4 regions of the Macrococcoides bohemicum genome follow, and region 2 is predicted to be linked to each of the others. Evidence: riboswitches for the same ligand, from Rfam matches in the RefSeq annotation. Region 2 holds a riboswitch; each other region holds the start of a gene.
The links. A riboswitch is a leader RNA that binds a small molecule or an ion and turns the genes downstream of it on or off. The one in region 2 is predicted to bind S-adenosylmethionine.

Region 1 (4,892 bases), 780 kb from region 2:
CTAATCCTAGTTTACGGAATGCTTTAATACGCTCAGCTTTGTCAGCATCTTTGTATTCAGGATGATCTGCAGCTAACCTTTTACCAATTTCAATAATATCTTTACCATGATATCCATCTTCAGGCAGTGCCATTTCTTGACCTAATGCCTGGAAATAACGTGCCTCAATAGAATATGCTAAGTTTTCAATCTGTTTACCAGCATCATTGATATAATACTCGCGTAATACATCATATCCTGCTGCAGATAATAAGTTGCTTAAAGTGTCACCCACTGCAGCGTTTCTTGCATGACCAATATGCAAGCTTCCAGTCGGATTCGCCGAAACATACTCAACTAAGATTTTTTCATTTTTAGGTTGCTCTGCTTTACCGAAATTATCTTTTTTATTTAACGCTTCCGTAATAATACCAGTGAGATATGCATTATCCATATAGAAGTTGATAAATCCAGGACCTGCGATATCAATTTTAGTGATATCCGCTTTTTTAACATCTAAATGGTCTACGATTGCCTGTGCAATTTCACGTGGATTTTTTTTAGCGTGTTTCGTTAACACCATGGCGATGTTTGTTGCATAGTCACCATTTTTAGTGTCTTTTGGAATTTCAATTTTAATATCCGGTACTTCTGTAACAAGTGCTGCTTTTAATATCGCCTGTTTAATTTCTTCGATTAATGTTTCTTTTTGCTGTTGTACGATGTTCATTATACTCGCTCCTTATATTCTATATCGTATGTATAACTGCCTAAGACAGTTTGATTATTCACAATTGTGTATTGAATGTAAACTTTACCGGAATGTTCATCAGACTCGATGAACATTTGATTGGTTGTAACTTCCATTACAGTTTTTTGATTAGCCAGGTGATACATATTTTGTGTTGTCTCGTATGGGACAAACAAAAAATCTAACGTCAGTTGACCTTTTCGATTAATACGCACCCGTTCATCCTCAACCTTAACACGTACATCAGTCAGGATATCATCGATTGTTTCCTTATACATAATATATGTATGTGCCTTTTTTATGAGTGTGCCTGTAGTAATTAAGTCGAATGTCTCCGTACCTTCACTATTTGTGATTTGTTGCTTTATATGAATCTCTATATTCAAGTTGATCACCCACTAATGATTATAACAAAATTTGCATAAAATTAAAGAAAGCAGGTATAAAAATACCTGCTTTCTTTAGTGTCCTAGCTATTTTTATAGCTACTCATATCTTACTAATGTTAAGCAAAAATTACAACCGAAAATCTACACGATTATTAAAGTCACATTTTTGTCACAAAATTGATGATATGACGGTGCTTATCTTTTGCGGATACTCGCCGTATCCGGAAAAGATGAACTATCGTTAGCCCGTTTAACCTAACATCGTTTTTAGTGCTTCACCAGAATTGTTCCACATCTCAGGGTTATGATGCATTAAGAAGTCTTTTAGGACCGCTTTATTGTCATCACCAATCTGATCTAAAATGAACTTGTGCTTCATCGATTTATCCATCATATTGACGTGTTCAGCCATCACTTTATAGCCACGTTTACGTTCCTTATTTACTGCCATATAACAAGCAGTAGCCCCCGCATAATACGGACCGACTTCTGCACGTTCTGTCGTTACCCATACGAGCCAGTATTCTTTCTGGTCAGGACCTTCTGTTTCAGATTTATCCGTCACCCATTTCACACGCTTTTCAACTTCACTACGCGCATGCATCGCACCGATATCGATAAATGCTTTTTTCTCAGCAACATCAATAAATACTGGTGCCACATTATCTAAGCTAATCGAGCCGATATTCGTACCTTTATGTCCGTCAAGCGGATCATTTTTTATAATATTAAACTGAAATTCTGCCATATTATCACCCTATTCTAATTCATTTAATACGTTAATAATTGCACCTCGAATTTCAAGGTCTTCGATATTTAAAATTGTTTCTTTAGGATAGTAAATTTTATAATCTTTTCTCTGAATACCTGTAATACTATTGATTATAACCGATTGAGTACTAATTTCTTTAATCTTGCCAGTAGACGTTATTAAGTGAATTGGTTTACGCGAGTTAATCCCAGGTCTGTTATAGTCATATGGCAAATCACTAAACGAGTCCACAACAAAATAATAATCCGGATCTATGCCCGCTTTAGTAAACAATTCAGTTAGTTCATCTATCGTAAATCGATTACCATCAAACGGTAAATGTTTAAATAAATCACGGTTAACAAATCTGCGCGATAAATCACTTAAAATGGCGTCCTCTTCGTCAATCCATTGCTGCAGATAATAATTTAACACCATTTCATCGAGTCTTAAATATGCATCAACGGATACTTGATTTGATTTAAAGAACGGCACTAAATATTTAGGTGGTTCTTTAAACGCATATCCTGCCTCATACAACACTTTGGCACGTTTCAGGACACGATTTAACAATACTTCTCCACCACGACTGACTGGATGAAAATATACTTGCCAGTACATCTGGTAACGGCTCATTAAATAATCTTCTACAGCGTGCATACCACTTTCTTTAATCACAACTTCATCTTTTGTCGGACGCATAAGCCTTAATATACGTTCCATATCAAAACTACCATAACTCACACCTGTATAGAAAGCATCGCGTTGTAGGTAGTCCATACGGTCAGCATCAATCTGCGAACTAATCATCGAAATGACCAGCTTATTATGATGTGTCTTGTTGATTACAGCAGCTACTTCTTTCGGAAATTCAGGTGAAACGCGTGACAACACATGATTTACTTCCGTATCTCCTAATATGATCTGCTGTGTGTAAAGCTCGTGATCCGTATTAAAAATCTTCTCGAAACAATGAGAGAACGGACCATGGCCTAAATCATGTAACAGTGCTGCACATAATGCGAGCGAACGATCTTCATTATGCCAATGTTCACGTCCAGCAAATATTTCGTCTATCATACGACGTACGATTTCATAAACGCCTAACGAATGATTGAAACGTGAATGTTCAGCCGTATGAAAAGATAAATATAACGTACCAAGTTGTTTTATTCGACGTAATCGCTGGAATTCTTTCGTCTTGATTAAATCCCAAATTAACTGATCCCGTACATGCACATAGCGATGCACCGGATCTTTGAATACCTTCTCTTCCTGCATCTTTTGGAATTGGTAGCCCATAGTGGTTCTCCTTTATTTTTTCATTACTTAAATTTTATCATAAAGCCTCTAAAATAGAATGATTAACGGCTTTTAAAAATTTTGTAATACAAAAAATTTTCAGAAAGTTATTGACTTATATTTTTAATTAATTTAATATTCAACTTAACAAAAAATTTAATAATTATTTATCAAGAGTGACTGAGGGATTAGGCCCTATGACGTCCAGCAACCTATCCACACGGAAAAGGTGCCAATTCCTACAGTACAATTGTGCTGAAAGATAAGTAGAGATACTGATGGCTAACGTTTTCCCGTGCATATGGGGAAACGTTTTTTTTTTGTGAAAAAATTAATTCTGAGGTGAAACCATTGTCTAAGTTTAGTTCATATTTCTTAATGCAGGAAGTTGATATTGCAGCATACATACTTGAAACTACAAATTTATTTAACCCCGGTGAGAAGTTAACAGTAAATGAAATCGGAGATGGTAATTTAAATTATGTCTTTCGTGTATCTAACGGCATCAAGTCCATTATTGTCAAACATTCAGGCGTCGTAGCGCGTATTTCAGATGAATTTAAATTATCAACTGATCGTACAATTCGTGAAGGGAAGTTACTCAAAGTACACGGCGACATCGTACCACAACTTGTGCCGCATATTTATGCGATTGATGATGTAATGAAATGTGTCATCATGGAAGACTTAAAAGATTACACAGTATTACGCCAAGGTTTAATCGATGGCAATATTTATCCGAATATCGGTGTTGATTTAGGGACATATTTGGCTGAGACACTGATTAACACATCAGACTTTGTACTTGATGCTAAAGAGAAGAAAGCTTTACAAAAAGATACGATAAATCCCGAATTATGCGAGATATCTGAAGATCTCGTGTTCACCGAGCCATTTTACGATAATTTCTCTCGCAATGAGGTCAGTAGTGCCTTACTTCCATACGTCGAACAGTTACTTTATAACGATGACGCATTAAAGCTTGCAGTCGCAGAAGCGAAGCTTAAGTTCTTAAATAAAAGTCAAAGTTTAATCCACGGTGATTTACATTCAGGTTCAGTATTTGTTAATAAAACAGAAACAAAAGTCATTGATCCTGAATTCGGTTTCTATGGGCCAGCAGGATATGATGTCGGAAATGTGCTCGCTCACCTTTTCTTTGCATATAGTAATGCGCAAGCGCTTGGCAGAGATGAACAGGCTAAATTTATTGCCGAAAGTATCACTGATGTATTAGAAGTATTCAAACAGAGAAGTTTAGCGATCTTACAGGAAAAGACGAAAGATGTCGCATTGAAACAAACTTCAGTTTATGCAAGCTATATCCGTTCAGTGCTTGAAGATGCTTATGTAGTATGTGGACTTGAAATTATTCGTCGTATCGTCGGACTTGCTAAAGTAAATGATTTAACGACTTTACCTGAGCAGCAACGCGCTCAGATAGAAGTGCAGCTTATTAAGTTTGCGAAATCGCTCATTCAATATCCGGAATCGCTATCCATCTACCCATCTATATTCTCACTATATACAGAATTTAAGGAGATTGCGGCATGACATTACAATCCATTCAATACAAAGATGGCGTTCTTACGCTCCTTGACCAGACGAAATTACCACATGATATACAGTATATCGACTGCACAGATTATGAAGCAGTAGCAGTAGCAATTGAAGATATGATCGTGCGCGGTGCACCAGCGATCGGAATTACTGCAGCATA
Region 2 (4,892 bases):
TCTTTAATGAGCAAAAATTAATCACGATATTTATATATATAGTATCTTTCACTTTGATTTATATATTCCTGGAAATGATTGCTCAGAAATCTGTGAGAATTCAGTTTGATCGTAAACTATATGCGATGACCTTAGGTTTAATCGCTGTTTCCATTTTAGGTATATATATTTCAGGACAAATGAGAGAAAATTATGTGCCTGAAGCGGAAAGTGTTAAGAGTGTACAAACATCATTTAATGAAAATGATCATTTATTAGAAGATGGCATTTTAAGTAAAGCAGCCGTACCTGACAAGAAATTTATTCAGGATGTCATAGATGGCCATAAAGATTTAGTAAAGGCGAAACGTGCTACTGCTAATTCAAATACTCAAGTACCAGTAGATATTACATATAAAATGAATGATGGTCGTAAAATAAATCGTCACTATTATGTTGATGAGAATACTTTTAATCGATATATGAAAAATGTTGCTACTAAAGAGAATGCGGAAACGATTACGAATTATATCAATTGGGATAAATTAATGAAGAAAAGTGTTACTTTAAATATTGAAACATCAGATAACTCTTTTGCAGGACAAGATTTAAGTGAAAGACAAAAAGAACTACTTAAACCTTTATTAATTGAAAAGTATAAAAAATCTTATGATGAAAAGGGTGATATTCCTTTCAATAATACGGTTCTTAATCTTGTATTTAGTGAAAATGATATGGGATTTAATGAAGACAGTCTATATATTTCGTTATACGATACGGAAATTCTTCGTTATTTAGTTAAAGAGAAACTAATTTCTAATCTTAGCTCAGCATTGCCTCTAGGAAATATATACGATTTAGGAGACAAATCGAATTATAAAAAAATAAAAACCACTCAAGATGTTGATGTGAAGCAACTTGACTTTGCGAAAAAGATAAACAGAAATCAATTTAAAGAAAAATTTAATGAAAATGGTGCAAATTCAAATGGAAATCATCTTTACTATTTTGATGGCGGATTCCAATTTGTACTTATGAATAACTAAAAGCAAAGTCCTTATGGGCTTTGTTTTTTTGGTATAATAAAGTGAATATATGGAGGTGTGCTATGCCGAAAAAAACGAAACAAGTTACTAAATCTAAGCCTAAAAATAAACGCAGAAAAAAGAAATTTGGTTTCAAAAAAATTGCGTTCATTTGCTTTGGCGCATATATTGTTTGTGCGATATATGGTGCCAATAAACCACTGCCAGGTGGCGTGTCGAAATGGTTTGATTATAGTAAGACAAATGATGCTGAAGTGTTGATTGATAATACATATGAGAAAGATAAGGTGATGCATTACGATCACAAAATCTTTAATGCTCAATTACAGGCAATTCGCGATGCACAGGACTTTATTATTCTGGATATGTTTTTATTTAATAATGCTTATGATGGTGAAATTGAATTTCCTAAATTAACTGAACAATTAACGGATGCATTAGTTGCTAAAAAGAAGGCTCAACCGAATATTAGAATATATATGTTAACTGACCCGATCAATTCATTCTACGGCAGTTATACACCTGCGCATTATAAAAAGTTGCGCGCTAATGGAATAAATTTATATGAAACGAATCTCGTTCATTTACGAGACTCTAATCCAGTATATTCAGGTTTCTGGCGCCCAACATTACGTTGGTTTGGTAATAATGAGAATGGATTAATTACCAATATTTTTTCTAAAGATGAACCGAATGTAACGGTTCGTGGATTTGGTAGATTGCTCAATATGAAAGCCAATCACCGTAAAACGTTAGTAACAGAGAAGACTGCAATTATTGCTTCAAGTAACCCACATGATCCGAGTGGTCATCATCAAAATGTTGCATTAAAAGTAAGAGGTCAGATTCAGGAAGATTTAATCAATAGTGAAGTACATGCGATGAATATGAGTGGTGCAGATTTAAGAGTTGATGATTTTAAGATCAATGCACGCGCATTTAATAATGGTATGAATTATACGACAACACTAGTTACTGAAGGGAAGATTAAAGCTGCGCTGTTAGAAGAGATTGGTCGAATGAGTGATGGAGATTCTATTAAGATGGGCATGTTCTATATTGCTGATCGAGATATTGTAAAATCTTTAATTAATGCAAGTAAACGTGGTGTAGATGTGCAGTTAATTCTAGATGTAAATAAAGAAGCATTCGGTAAAGAAAAACCTGGCATTCCGAATAAACCGGTTGCACACGAGTTAATTGCAAAGTCGGATGATAACATCAAGATTAAATGGGCAGTGAGTCATGGTGAACAGTATCATGCGAAATTTACATTGCTGAAAGATAACGATAAACATGAATCGACTTTAATCTTAGGGAGTGCGAATTTAACAAGACGTAATGTCGGTGACTTAAATCTAGAGACGGATGTTATGATTTCTGGACAATCGAGCTTACCGGTATTTACTAAGATTGATCAGGATTTTGATGCGAAATGGGATAATACTTATGCGCATGTAACTGATCATTATGATGTAAAGAAGGATCCTTCATTCTTGAAATCAGTAATATATCGTATTCAGGAGTTTAGTGGATTATCAAGTTTTTAAAAATGGTATTTGATGGCCGACAAACTGGATTTATCGGCCAAAAAATCCCCAGCTCAAACTTTTTTTAAAATGTTGTTGACAGATAATTTGATTCACTGTAACATGTAAAACAAATTAATAATTATTTTATCAAGAGAGACAGAGGGATATGGCCCGATGAAGTCTCAGCAGCGGACTCTAATTTAGAGCACTGTGCTAATTCCATCAAGCTCATGCTTGGCAGATAAATCGGACGTATAACGTGCATTTAGCTACCAGCTGAGTGCACGTTTTTTATTTTGGGAGGAGAAAAAATGGGAATCATTGAAATTGATCACGTGACTAAAACGTATCAAACAAAGAAAGGTTCGATTAATGCACTAGATGATGTATCGCTTTCAATCAAGAAGGGTCAAATCTACGGCATTGTTGGATATTCAGGTGCTGGGAAATCAACTTTACTCAGGTTAATTAATCGACTTGAAGCGCCATCTTCTGGTCATGTATATGTTGAAGGTAGAGATATCGTTGGATTAAAGGAGAAAGATTTACGTAAACAACGTCAAAATATTGGCATGATATTTCAGCAGTTTAATTTATTTAAAGCAAAGACAATCAGTGATAATATTCGTTATCCTTTAAAGCTAACGAAACAATATTCTAAAGCTGAAATCGAGCAGCGTGTGGACGAATTACTGGCATTTGTCGGTCTTGATGATAAGAAAGATGATTACCCAAATCAGTTATCCGGTGGACAGAAGCAGCGTGTAGGTATTGCAAGAGCGTTAGCAACGAATCCTGATATATTACTTTGTGATGAAGCAACAAGTGCACTGGATCCTGAAACGACAGATGAAATATTAAACCTGTTAAAAGATATCAATGAAAAGCTTAATATCACGATAGTGATCATCACCCATGAGATGGAAGTTGTGAAATCAATTTGTGATGAAGTAGCTGTAATGGAAAAGGGCAGAGTGGTTGAGAGTAACAAGGTATTTGAACTATTTACTACACCTGTTCATCCAACAACAAAGCGTTTTGTGCATAGTGTACTTAATGATGACATCCCTAAAGATATTAATGTTACGAATCGTAAACTATATCGATTTATCTTTAATCATGAACAAATTCTTGAGCCGGTATTGAGTAAGATTGGTAGAGCAAATCATGTTGATTTTAATATTTTGTATGGCGGTATCACCGAGTTAACTGATAGATTATTTGGGAATTTATTAATCGAAGCGGTTGGTGATGTTCAAAATATTCAAAGTGCCTTATCAGAAATAACACAGCACGGCATAGAAGTAAGGGAGGTAGAAGGATTTGAAAACTGATTTAAGTACATTCTGGCCAGTAATATTAGAGCACACAATCAGCACACTCATCATGGTAGCAATTACTTTAGTACTGGCAACACTCATTGGTTTACCGCTAGGTATATTATTATATGCAACTGGTAAGGGCAATATTTTAGAAAATAAAGTGTTAAATACGATATTGAACGCAATCATCAATACAATTCGACCGATTCCGTTCATTATTTTCTTAGTAGCACTGATTCCGATTACTAGATTTTTAGTAGGTACATCTATCGGGATCTGGGCAGCGATATTTCCGATGACGTTAGCTGCATCATTATCTATTGCGCGTGTTGTGGAAAACAATATCGTTTCAGTAGATCGTGGTGTAATTGAAGCAGCGCAGTCTATGGGTTCAAGTAAGTTTGATATTTTATTTAAAGTATTAATTCCGGAAGCAGCAGGAGCCCTCATTTTAGGGTTAACCTTTACTACCGTATCACTCATCGAGTTCTCTGCAGTAGCAGGTCTTGTTGGTGCTGGTGGCATAGGGTATCTCGCTTTTACATATGGCTATCAGCGCTTTGACGTTGTAGTCATGTTTATTACAGTGCTTATATTAATTGTTTTAGTTCAGATCACACAATTTATCGGTAACAAAGTAGCAAGCATATATACAAGTCGTTTATAAAAAAGGAGAATGAAAAGATGAAAAAGTTATTCGTTTTATTTTTAAGTTTAATCGTAATTCTAGCAGCATGTGGTAGTAAAGAAGATGAAAAGACAGTTAAGATTGGTGTAACTGGCGTGGACTCTAAAGTCTGGGATGTTGTTAAGAAAGAAGCAGAGAAGGATGGCATAAAAATTGAATTTGTTGAATTCCAGGATTACACAGCACCTAACAATGCGCTTGCTGAAGGTGAAATTGATTTAAATGCGTTCCAGCATTTCGCTTTCTTAGATCAGTTTAAAAAAGATCATAAATTAAAATTATCTGTAGTAGGTACAACAGTATTTGCACCACTTGGGGCATATAC
Region 3 (4,892 bases), 1.2 Mb from region 2:
TGACAACTGAAACTATCAAACCTCAAATTGATGTACCAACAGAAGAAGATGGTAGTGAAGGTTTCATCATCAAGACAGAGGATTCTACTGAAGAACCTATCGTATTAGAATCATCGAATGCTGCTAAAGATGATAAAGTCATTCCGTTTGAAAGTGTTGCTAAGACAAATGAAACAAATTTAGATACGACAATTCAAGCTGATCAAGTTGCAGATGATACAAACAAACCTGCAATTACTGAAGCGGTTGAGCACTTACCGATTACTGGTGAAGCCGCTGGTAGTGGTGCTGCTGCAATCGGATTATTAGGACTAGGATTATATTTAGTGAAACGTAAATCTGCATAACAAATAAGAGGGTGAGACATAAGTCTTAGCCCTCTTCTGTTTAACAGCTTAAACGGCAGAACACTTCTGTCCCAGCCTGTTTATCTTTGCTACGGATTTAAATGCTCAATTTGGTCCATAATATTTTCAAGTTCTTCAACTTTATACTGGAATCTACCATGGAAGACAAATTTTTCGAAGAATGTTTGTAATTCTTCTTCTCCTACAATCACCTTCACGCCATTATCTCTTGAATAGTTAGTGATGTGTTCACTACCTACCCCTTCTGCATTATAGTACGCAATCGGTGTTACCGGATATGGTAACTCAAATACTTTTTCTAAACGTTCAGCTTTTAATTTCAATGCTTCAATCGAGTGGTTATATGTTCTGAATTCAGCATTACCGTCTTTATTCTTATCCAGAACAATTGTCTGTTCAAGCTTCGGATCAAGATCTAATATGTTGAAGACACCTTCAAGCATCGGTTCGCCAGCAAACTGCATCTCACTTACACCGTGATAAATATGACCTGTCCAGTAATTAGAATCTATCAGGTAGATACCTGTTCTCGTCAATACGACATGATCAAGTTTGTCAGTGCTTTTCACGCGTTTACCTGGAATATAGATATTAGCAAGTACGTGCATATCTTCAGGACGAATACGTTCTTCACGAATGAACTGTTCTTTTAACTGAATTAAAGTAAGGTCCGTTAAATATTCACCTTTGTCTTTTGAGAACATCTTTAAAGATTCAATATGTGATGATTTCTCATCGATTGTTTTTTGTAATATTTCTTTTTGTTCAGCTAATTCTTTTTTATATTGAAGACGAGACTTCTCACTTTCATCGTGATACTCATCTGATCTTACTTTCTGCGCCTTACGAAATTCTTCTTCTTTACGCGCAATTGATTTTTTCTTACTCGATAATGCGAGTAACCATAAGACGAAGAACAATAAAGCCAAAACACCTAAACCAATTAACACATAAAATAAAGTACTTCCTACTTCTACTGACATATCATTCACCTTTCTAACCGTATTTCCTTTATTATAATGAAATTTCAGAAGAACTTCATCGAAAATATGAAAGTAATTTGTGAAAGTTTACTCTAATTAAAAATATTAATAAGAAATTAATATTCTGAACAAAGGTTAACAAAGTTTAATAAAATATAAATTCTAAATTAATAATGATATGAAATAATTTAAGTGTCCTAAAAATATTTTTGGACAAAAATTAAATTTTCTCGGAGGATGATACCATGGCAATGTATAAACGTTTATTATTAGCAGGTACTTTCGCATCAGCATTATTATTAGGTGCTTGTGGAGATGATGAGAAAAAAGCGGACGACGCAAAAACTGAAGATGCAGCAACAACTGAAGAAGAGACTACTGAAGACGATGCTGCTACAGAAGAAGAAACTGAAGAAGAATAATACAATTTATCAATTGACTATCTCATATGAGGTAGTCTTTTTTCATATTAAAAGGCCTAAGTAATAAATACTTAGGCCCAAAAAATTACTTTAAATTTGCTTTTAAATCTTCAATTTTATCTGTAGCTTCCCATGGTAAATCAATATCTGTACGACCGAAGTGCCCGTAAGCAGCTGTTTGTTTGTAAATTGGGCGACGAAGATCTAACATCTGAATGATACCTGCTGGACGTAAATCGAATGTTTTACGAACTGCATCAACAAGTTGTTGTTCAGTGTATTCAGAAGTACCATAAGTTTCAACTGAAATAGATACTGGTTGTGCTACACCGATAGCATAAGCTAATTGTACTTCACATTTGTCAGCTAGACCTGCTGCAACGATGTTCTTCGCAACATAACGTGCTGCATAAGCACCACTACGGTCAACTTTAGTAGCATCTTTACCTGAGAACGCGCCACCACCGTGACGTGCATATCCTCCGTAAGTATCTACGATAATCTTACGGCCAGTAAGACCAGCATCCCCTTGAGGTCCACCGATTACGAAACGACCAGTTGGATTGATGAAATATTTTGTTTCTTCGTCGATTAATTCAGCTGGAACAACTGGTTTAATAACGTGTTCTTTAATGTCAGCCTGAATTTGTTCTAATTCAATCTTCTCATGGTGTTGAGACGAAATAACGATAGTGTCGATTCGTTTCGGTTTACCCGCTTCATCATACTCTACTGTAACTTGTGTCTTACCATCTGGACGTAAGTAATCTAAAGTACCATCTTTACGCACTGCAGTCAGACGACGCGCTAATTCATGTGATAATGAAATTGGTAAAGGCATTAAGCTTTCAGTTTCATTACATGCAAATCCAAACATTAAACCTTGGTCACCAGCACCGATTGATTCGATATCTGAGTCAGATAAGTTACCACGGTCTTCTAATGCACGGTCTACCCCTTGAGCAATATCAGGAGACTGCTCATCGATTGCAGTAAGTACTGCCATCGTCTGGAAGTCATAGCCGAATTTAGCACGTGTATATCCGATTTCTTTTACAGTATCACGTACTACTTTAGGAATATCAACATATGTTGATGTAGTAATTTCACCTGCGATTAAAGCCATACCTGTTGTTACTGATGTTTCACACGCTACACGTGCTTTTGGATCTCCTGTAAGAATTGCATCTAGGATTGCATCTGAAATTTGGTCAGCAATTTTATCTGGATGTCCTTCTGTTACTGATTCTGACGTAAATAATTTACGATCTGCCATTTATAAACACTCCTATTAATTTAAATTTCACGGTTCAAGCTATAAACAAAAAATAGCCCTCTCTCCTATTAAGAGAGAAGGCTAATTGTACACAATTAGTCCATTCTACTCTTATCGTTCAGACAGCTGTCTGCAAACGGTTTGGCACCTTACTTAACAACGAAGTTAAGGGTTGCTGGGCTTCAAAGGGTCCATGTCCCTCCACCACTCTGGATAAGAGAATCCGCAGTTAGATAATACTAAACTTTTTGTACACTGTCAATATATCTAACTGATTCACAAATTTTCTGAATAATATTTTATCTATAAAATTTTATTTATATTTAATGTAACACTTAAGACCTTATGTTATACTATTTCATGAAACTGCTTACATCAGCAGAAAATATAAACTTGGGGGACCTTTTAATGAGCGAACAAATCTTTGGTAAATTAGATAACTTATTAAAGAGTGATAGCGTATTAAATCAATTATCAAGAACACAGTTAATCAACGAAATTTTAGCAAATCGTGAAGGTGTATTAACAGAGTCAGGTGCTGTTAGAACTGAAACAGGTAAATATACAGGTCGTTCACCAAAAGATAAATTTATCGTTGAAGAAGAAGAAACGAAAGACCAAATCGACTGGGGTACAATCAACCAACCTATCTCTGAAGACATCTTCTTAAAATTATTAGACCGCGTTTTAGACTATTTAGGAACAAAAGATAAAGTTTATGAATTCAATGGTTATGCAGGTGCAGACCCTGCTACTCAATTAAATTTACGCGTAATCAATGAGTTAGCATGGCATAACTTATTTGCACGTACAATGTTTATCCGACCTGAAACATTCAATGAAGGTATCTTAATCGATCCAGACTTCACTATCATTTCTGCGCCACACTTTAAAGCAGATCCAAAAATCGATGGTACAAATTCTGAAACATTTATCATTACAAGTTTCAAACATAAAATTATCTTAATCGGTGGTACTGAATATGCCGGAGAAATGAAAAAAGGTATCTTCGGTGTAATGAACTACTTATTACCAACACAAGGTGTAATGAGCATGCACTGTTCAGCAAACGTTGGTGAAAATAAAGACGTTGCGTTATTCTTCGGTTTATCAGGAACTGGTAAAACAACATTATCAGCCGACCCTCACCGCAAATTAATCGGTGATGATGAACATGGCTGGAACGATAATGGTGTATTCAATATCGAAGGTGGATGTTACGCGAAGACAATCGACCTTTCTCGTGAGAAAGAACCACAAATCTATGATGCGATCCGTTACGGTGCGATTTTAGAAAACGTTAAAGTTGATGAAAAAGGTTTCCCAGACTATGAAGACAAATCATTAACTGAAAATACACGTGCAGCATACCCAATTGAAAATATCGATAACATCGTATTACCTTCAATTGCTGGTCATGCTAAAACAATTATCTTCTTAACTGCAGATGCATTCGGTGTATTACCTCCAATCTCTAAATTAACGAAAGAACAAGCAATGTACCACTTCTTAAGTGGATTTACATCTAAATTAGCGGGTACTGAGCGCGGGGTAACTAGCCCACAACCAGTATTCTCAACATGTTTCGGTTCTCCTTTCTTACCATTACACGCAACAGTATATGCGAATATGTTAGGTGCATTAATTGACAAGCATGGTTCAGATGTATACTTAGTAAACACTGGATGGACTGGTGGAGAATATGGTGTAGGTAGCCGTATGAGCTTAACACATACACGTTCTATGATCCGTCGTGCGATCAGTGGCGAAATTAAAAACTCTGAATTCACTCAAGATCCTATCTTCGGACTATATGTACCAAATTCAGTAGCTGGTGTTCCAA
Region 4 (4,892 bases), 870 kb from region 2:
TCTTACTCAAATGAATCACTCCTTAAGTCGAGCTTCAAATGCTTTTACGCGTGATTCTACTACCGCTTCATCTCCGTGCCAGATACAGATAAATCGTGATGGGAATCCGTCTTTCTCTTTATAATCTCCATTATAATAGGCAAGCGGGAATAAGTATCCTGCTTTCACTTCATTCAATATGACATCAAAGAATTTCGCATTATCTCCAGCACTATAATACGCAAGAAACTTCTTATAGTCTCCAGATAACACGCTATCTAATAATAACAGCGAGCTTGAACCGTTCTGTCTGAAGTTAAGGTCGATTGCGTAAATCGCACCTTCGCTATCCACAAGTAAATCAAAGCCAGCAATTCCAACATATCCTGCTTCTACACCATTTTGCATGATTTCCATTCCGGCATCGATGACATTCTGCGGAATATCATGATTTATAATATTCCCACGATATTTACCATACTTTTCAGTAATCTGCTGACTTGAACCAATAAACTTAATACCAAGTTCTTCGCTATATGCATATTGTATACAATAATTATGCACTGGCTCAATAAACTGTTCGATAATCATCTGCTCTGTACCTTCTGCTTCTCGGACACGTTTAATACTACGTTCAACATCTTCCTGCGTATAGCACAGCATTACGCCATATCCACCGGCAGTCGGATGTTCGTCTCCTGGTTTAATCACGAAAGGCAGTGACCACTTGCGAACAGTATTTTCAAACTCTTCAATCGCTACAACGTCACGTTTCGGTAAGAATTTCCCCTTTGTCCATTTATCCAGTATTGATTTATTGTTAAGCGCTAAAAATTTATCACGCGGTACGACATATTTATCGCCTGGTACTAATTCTTCTTCATGGGCATATTGAAAGAATATCTTTTCTCCATCTGCAACTGCCTCGCGTAACACCTGTTCATATGATTCACGTGTATTATACACTCTGAAACTATTTGGCATATCAAATCCAACTGCATTAAACAACGCTTCAGTTTTATCTGTCACAGTCGCTTGGTGTACAACGACCGGCATCTCGGCGATTAATAGTTCACGTGCGCTCAGTAAATTTGACTGATGTTCTTCCGGCTGCAGCCATGGATTAAAAGTATAGGATGGGCGTGATGAATACATCACTTTCTCCCCATATAAATCTTTCATAACTAATGGTAAGTTGATTGGTTTAGTCCCCATAAATGTTCTCCTTTAATGTTTCATGTAAATGTTTAATGCGTTGTAGTTCTTCAGGTTTCTCGATTAACTCGATAGCCATCGTTGCCATTATTTTAGCGCCTTGTAATAAGGCATGGTCTCCGTGTGCGCTTTTCGCTGCTTCACGAAACTCTACTGTGTGGCCTACGAGCGACGATGACCCCATCTTTATATGCGGGTGAATCGTAGGAATGATATGACTTACATTCCCCGTATCCGTTGAACCGAAACCAAAATCATCATGCAAAATTGGTTCATTATGCATAATAGCATGTTTCTCAAATAAATCATCTAAAAATGTATTTCTGATGAATTCATTGACACCATTTTGAATGTGGTTGAGTTGATATTCTGCACCTGCTGTAATTGACGCACCTTGTGCTACACGATCAACTTTACCGGTTAATACATCTAAATCTTTTCTGCTGATTGCTCGTGTATAAAATCTCGCTTTCGTATAATCCGGAATAATATTTGCTGACTTACCACCATCTAAAATAACACCATGCACTTTATCCGTCTTTTTAATATGTTGACGCAGTTGACCGATACCATTAAAGAAACTGATCATCGCATCGAGCGCGTTAATACCATTATGTGCATTCTCAGAAGCATGCGCAGTCTTGCCAAAAAACTCCACTTCAAATACGTCTACTGCCAATGTTGGCACGGTTCTAAACGATTCATGACCAGGATGAATCATCAATGCTACATCACTATCATTAAATAACCCAGCTTTAACGTATGATGCTTTCGCACTCCCGTTTACACCACCTTCTTCAGCTGGTGTGCCGAACACTTGAATGACACCGCCTAAATCATCAATCACTTCTTTTAGAGCAATCGCTGATAATACGCTAGATGTGCCGATAATGTTATGACCACATGCATGTCCTAAACCTGGCAATGCATCGTATTCTGCTAAATAAGCAATAGTAGGTCCTGCTTTCTCACTTTCATACGATGCGATAAATCCAGTTTCATGTCCTGCAATATCACGCTCTATACTAAATCCTGCATCTTTTAATGTCTTGCTCAGCAAATTAGACGCAAAGTATTCTTCGTTGCCTAGTTCAGGTCGTGCATGAATTTCATGACTGATGCGTATGAATTTATCTCTATTTTCATCTATATATTGTAATACTTTGTTATTCATATTATTCTCTCCTCCGTACTTATAAAAAAAAGACATTCCCAGATAGGAATGTCTACACGTTCTTATCTGCCAGCTTACGCTGTAGGAATTAGCACCTTACATTACTGCAGGTTGCTGGATGTCATCGGGCCCTTCCCTCAATCCGTCTTGATAAGTTATTGAATTTATAGATAACTATATAGTTATCTATAAATTCTGTCAAATATCAAAATTAGTATGTTGGTAAAGTAATTAAGAATTTCGTGCCAGCAACTGAACTGACAACGTCTATCGTGCCGTCATGCAGTTCCACGATTTCTTTTGCCACAGATAATCCCAAACCACTGCCATTATGGTGTTCATTTGTTCTATTACCACGATAGAACTGTTCAAAGATATGTGTCAGATCTTCCTGTGGTATACCTTGCCCATTATCCGCAATTTCTATAATCGCGTTATTTCCATTCGTATACGTACTGATCCATACTTCAACATTGACATTATGTGTAAAACTATTCGTCACAATATTCGTCAGCACGCGATCCATCCTTGACGTATCAATATGAATCGTCGCATCTTCTTTATGTATGTAGCTTAAACCTTTATTGCCATATTGAGAGACAAATGCATCGATATATGTTCGCAAACATGTTTCTTCTGTATGGAATTGAATCCCATCACTTTTCAGTTGATAGACCATATTTAAATCTTTAAGCAGCTGATCAATATATAATGCTTTATCTTCAATAATGCCGATAAACTTCTTCTGTTCGTCCGGTTCAAGCAGCATACCACTGTTAAGTATTTTGGCATATCCATAGATTGAGCTAAGCGGTGTTTTTAAATCATGTGTAATACCCCGTACCCATTTTTCCCGCTGAATATTCATATTACTTTGGTAATTTTTATCATCTGCAAGCTTTCCTGTAAGTTTCGCTATCGCACCATCAATCGGACTATACATACGATATTTACGACGTAATCGACCATTTTTATAGATTCTTTCATCATTAAGCACTGAATAGTCACCTTTTGCAAGTCGCTCTACCCATGTTGAAAAGTGTTTTAACGGTTGCGCTAGTCGATTACCTAAAAAGATTGAGAACAGTAATATAGCAGCCAATACAACGAGATTTATCCATGCATACCAAATTAAAAAATTTTTTATGTCATTCATAAAATCTTTATCATACATATAGCTGTCCTCTGCAAAGATTGCTTTCGTATCAGCCGGATGTTGATTTTTCTGAACCACATAGTAATTTTTATTATCTTTAAAATATGAAACAAAGAAATATTTCTGGTAATTGTCATTATTCTTATGCTTAAATAGCGTACTATTCACGACATCTTCATCAAACTGTCCAGAAATTTTAGTTAAGCCTTTTTTATCTGCAACGAATAACGCAAGATCGTGTTGCTCTAAATAACGCTGTGCTTCTTTCGAATCAGTTTCAAGCTTACGTCTCGCTTCATTTAATACTTTATTCTCCAAATAGATAACCTGCTGTCCTTTAGGCAGCTCCCATGTCGTAAATGCTTCAGCACGATATGTATTTAACGGCTGTAATTTGAAATCTTTATCAGACGAATATATGACCTTACCACCCTTGTCTCTTACTACAAGTATGCCGTTGTGCTGTTTAATATAATTAACCATCTCTTTAACCGGTTTAACTTTGTCCCCGTCAAACTTAATATATTCACTAATAGCATATGAATCCACACTTTGCATATCTTCCTCAAAGAAACTTTGTTCACTCGTAACCAGAAAATAGAGAAAGAAGGCACAAATAATTAAGGTCACTGAAAAATAAAAGATAAGAAAATAACGGATAAAGCGAATCATAAATTTTTTGCTGATGCTCATTTATCCTCACCTGATTTTAAAATGTAGCCGATACCACGTGATGTTAGTAATAATTTCGGTTTACTTGGTTCCACTTCGAGCTTTTCTCTTAACTTTCGGATATGAACCATCACTGTATTATCATCTACAAACTGATTTTCCCACACCGCTTCATAAATCTGCTCTTTTGTACATATCTCATCCTGATGTTCATAGAGGTATTGCATCAATAAATATTGTTTTCCTGAAAGCAGATATTTCTTATCTCTTACAGTTAATTCTGCATTTCGTTCGTCAAATGAATATAACGCCTTTTCTTTTTTACCGGACTTCATATAACGCTCGACATTGACCTTTACTCTCACCGCAAGCTCCATCGGATTAAATGGCTTTGTAATATAATCATCTGCTCCATTTTGAAAGCCTTTAATCTTATCTCTATCCTGTGTATTGGCCGAAACATAAAGAATCGGCGCATCGGTCATTTCACGTATTTCATTGCCAAGATCATAACCTGACCCATCCCCAAGATTTATGTCCAATAGATAAGTATCATAATGTGTACTAATCATCAACTTCGCCTGTGCAAATGTAGAAGCAATATCAACTTTTCCGAATCCTTCACGCACAAGAATAAACTTTATAAGTTCGGCAATCTCAAGTTCATCTTCTACAATTAATATTGACGGCATATTT

Region 1: linked by a shared signal. The riboswitch ahead of mtnK (S-methyl-5-thioribose kinase) and the one ahead of HT586_RS03255 (methionine ABC transporter ATP-binding protein) in region 2 are both predicted to bind S-adenosylmethionine.
Region 3: linked by a shared signal. The riboswitch ahead of metK (methionine adenosyltransferase) and the one ahead of HT586_RS03255 (methionine ABC transporter ATP-binding protein) in region 2 are both predicted to bind S-adenosylmethionine.
Region 4: linked by a shared signal. The riboswitch ahead of HT586_RS11085 (M20 family metallopeptidase) and the one ahead of HT586_RS03255 (methionine ABC transporter ATP-binding protein) in region 2 are both predicted to bind S-adenosylmethionine.

Annotation. Positions count from the first base shown of each region.
Region 1 covers NZ_CP054482.1:2,193,685-2,198,576, forward strand. The annotation lists gene argS (arginine--tRNA ligase) at 1-709, opposite strand, end outside; gene HT586_RS11450 (YwiB family protein) at 709-1,116, opposite strand; gene HT586_RS11455 (YwhD family protein) at 1,370-1,867, opposite strand; gene HT586_RS11460 (HD domain-containing protein) at 1,877-3,172, opposite strand; SAM riboswitch class I at 3,337-3,441, shown strand; gene mtnK (S-methyl-5-thioribose kinase) at 3,524-4,726, shown strand; gene mtnA (S-methyl-5-thioribose-1-phosphate isomerase) at 4,723-4,892, shown strand, end outside.
Region 2 covers NZ_CP054482.1:613,556-618,447, forward strand. The annotation lists gene HT586_RS03245 (hypothetical protein) at 1-1,025, shown strand, start outside; gene HT586_RS03250 (phospholipase D family protein) at 1,088-2,575, shown strand; SAM riboswitch class I at 2,699-2,805, shown strand; gene HT586_RS03255 (methionine ABC transporter ATP-binding protein) at 2,875-3,891, shown strand; gene HT586_RS03260 (methionine ABC transporter permease) at 3,881-4,546, shown strand; gene HT586_RS03265 (MetQ/NlpA family ABC transporter substrate-binding protein) at 4,564-4,892, shown strand, end outside.
Region 3 covers NZ_CP054482.1:1,814,170-1,819,061, forward strand. The annotation lists gene HT586_RS09385 (5'-nucleotidase C-terminal domain-containing protein) at 1-347, shown strand, start outside; gene HT586_RS09390 (nuclease-related domain-containing protein) at 437-1,351, opposite strand; gene HT586_RS09395 (hypothetical protein) at 1,597-1,773, shown strand; gene metK (methionine adenosyltransferase) at 1,859-3,049, opposite strand; SAM riboswitch class I at 3,158-3,269, opposite strand; gene pckA (phosphoenolpyruvate carboxykinase (ATP)) at 3,458-4,892, shown strand, end outside.
Region 4 covers NZ_CP054482.1:2,105,228-2,110,119, forward strand. The annotation lists gene ldmS (L-aspartate--L-methionine ligase LdmS) at 16-1,194, opposite strand; gene HT586_RS11085 (M20 family metallopeptidase) at 1,184-2,368, opposite strand; SAM riboswitch class I at 2,428-2,525, opposite strand; gene HT586_RS11090 (sensor histidine kinase) at 2,580-4,082, opposite strand; gene HT586_RS11095 (response regulator transcription factor) at 4,214-4,888, opposite strand.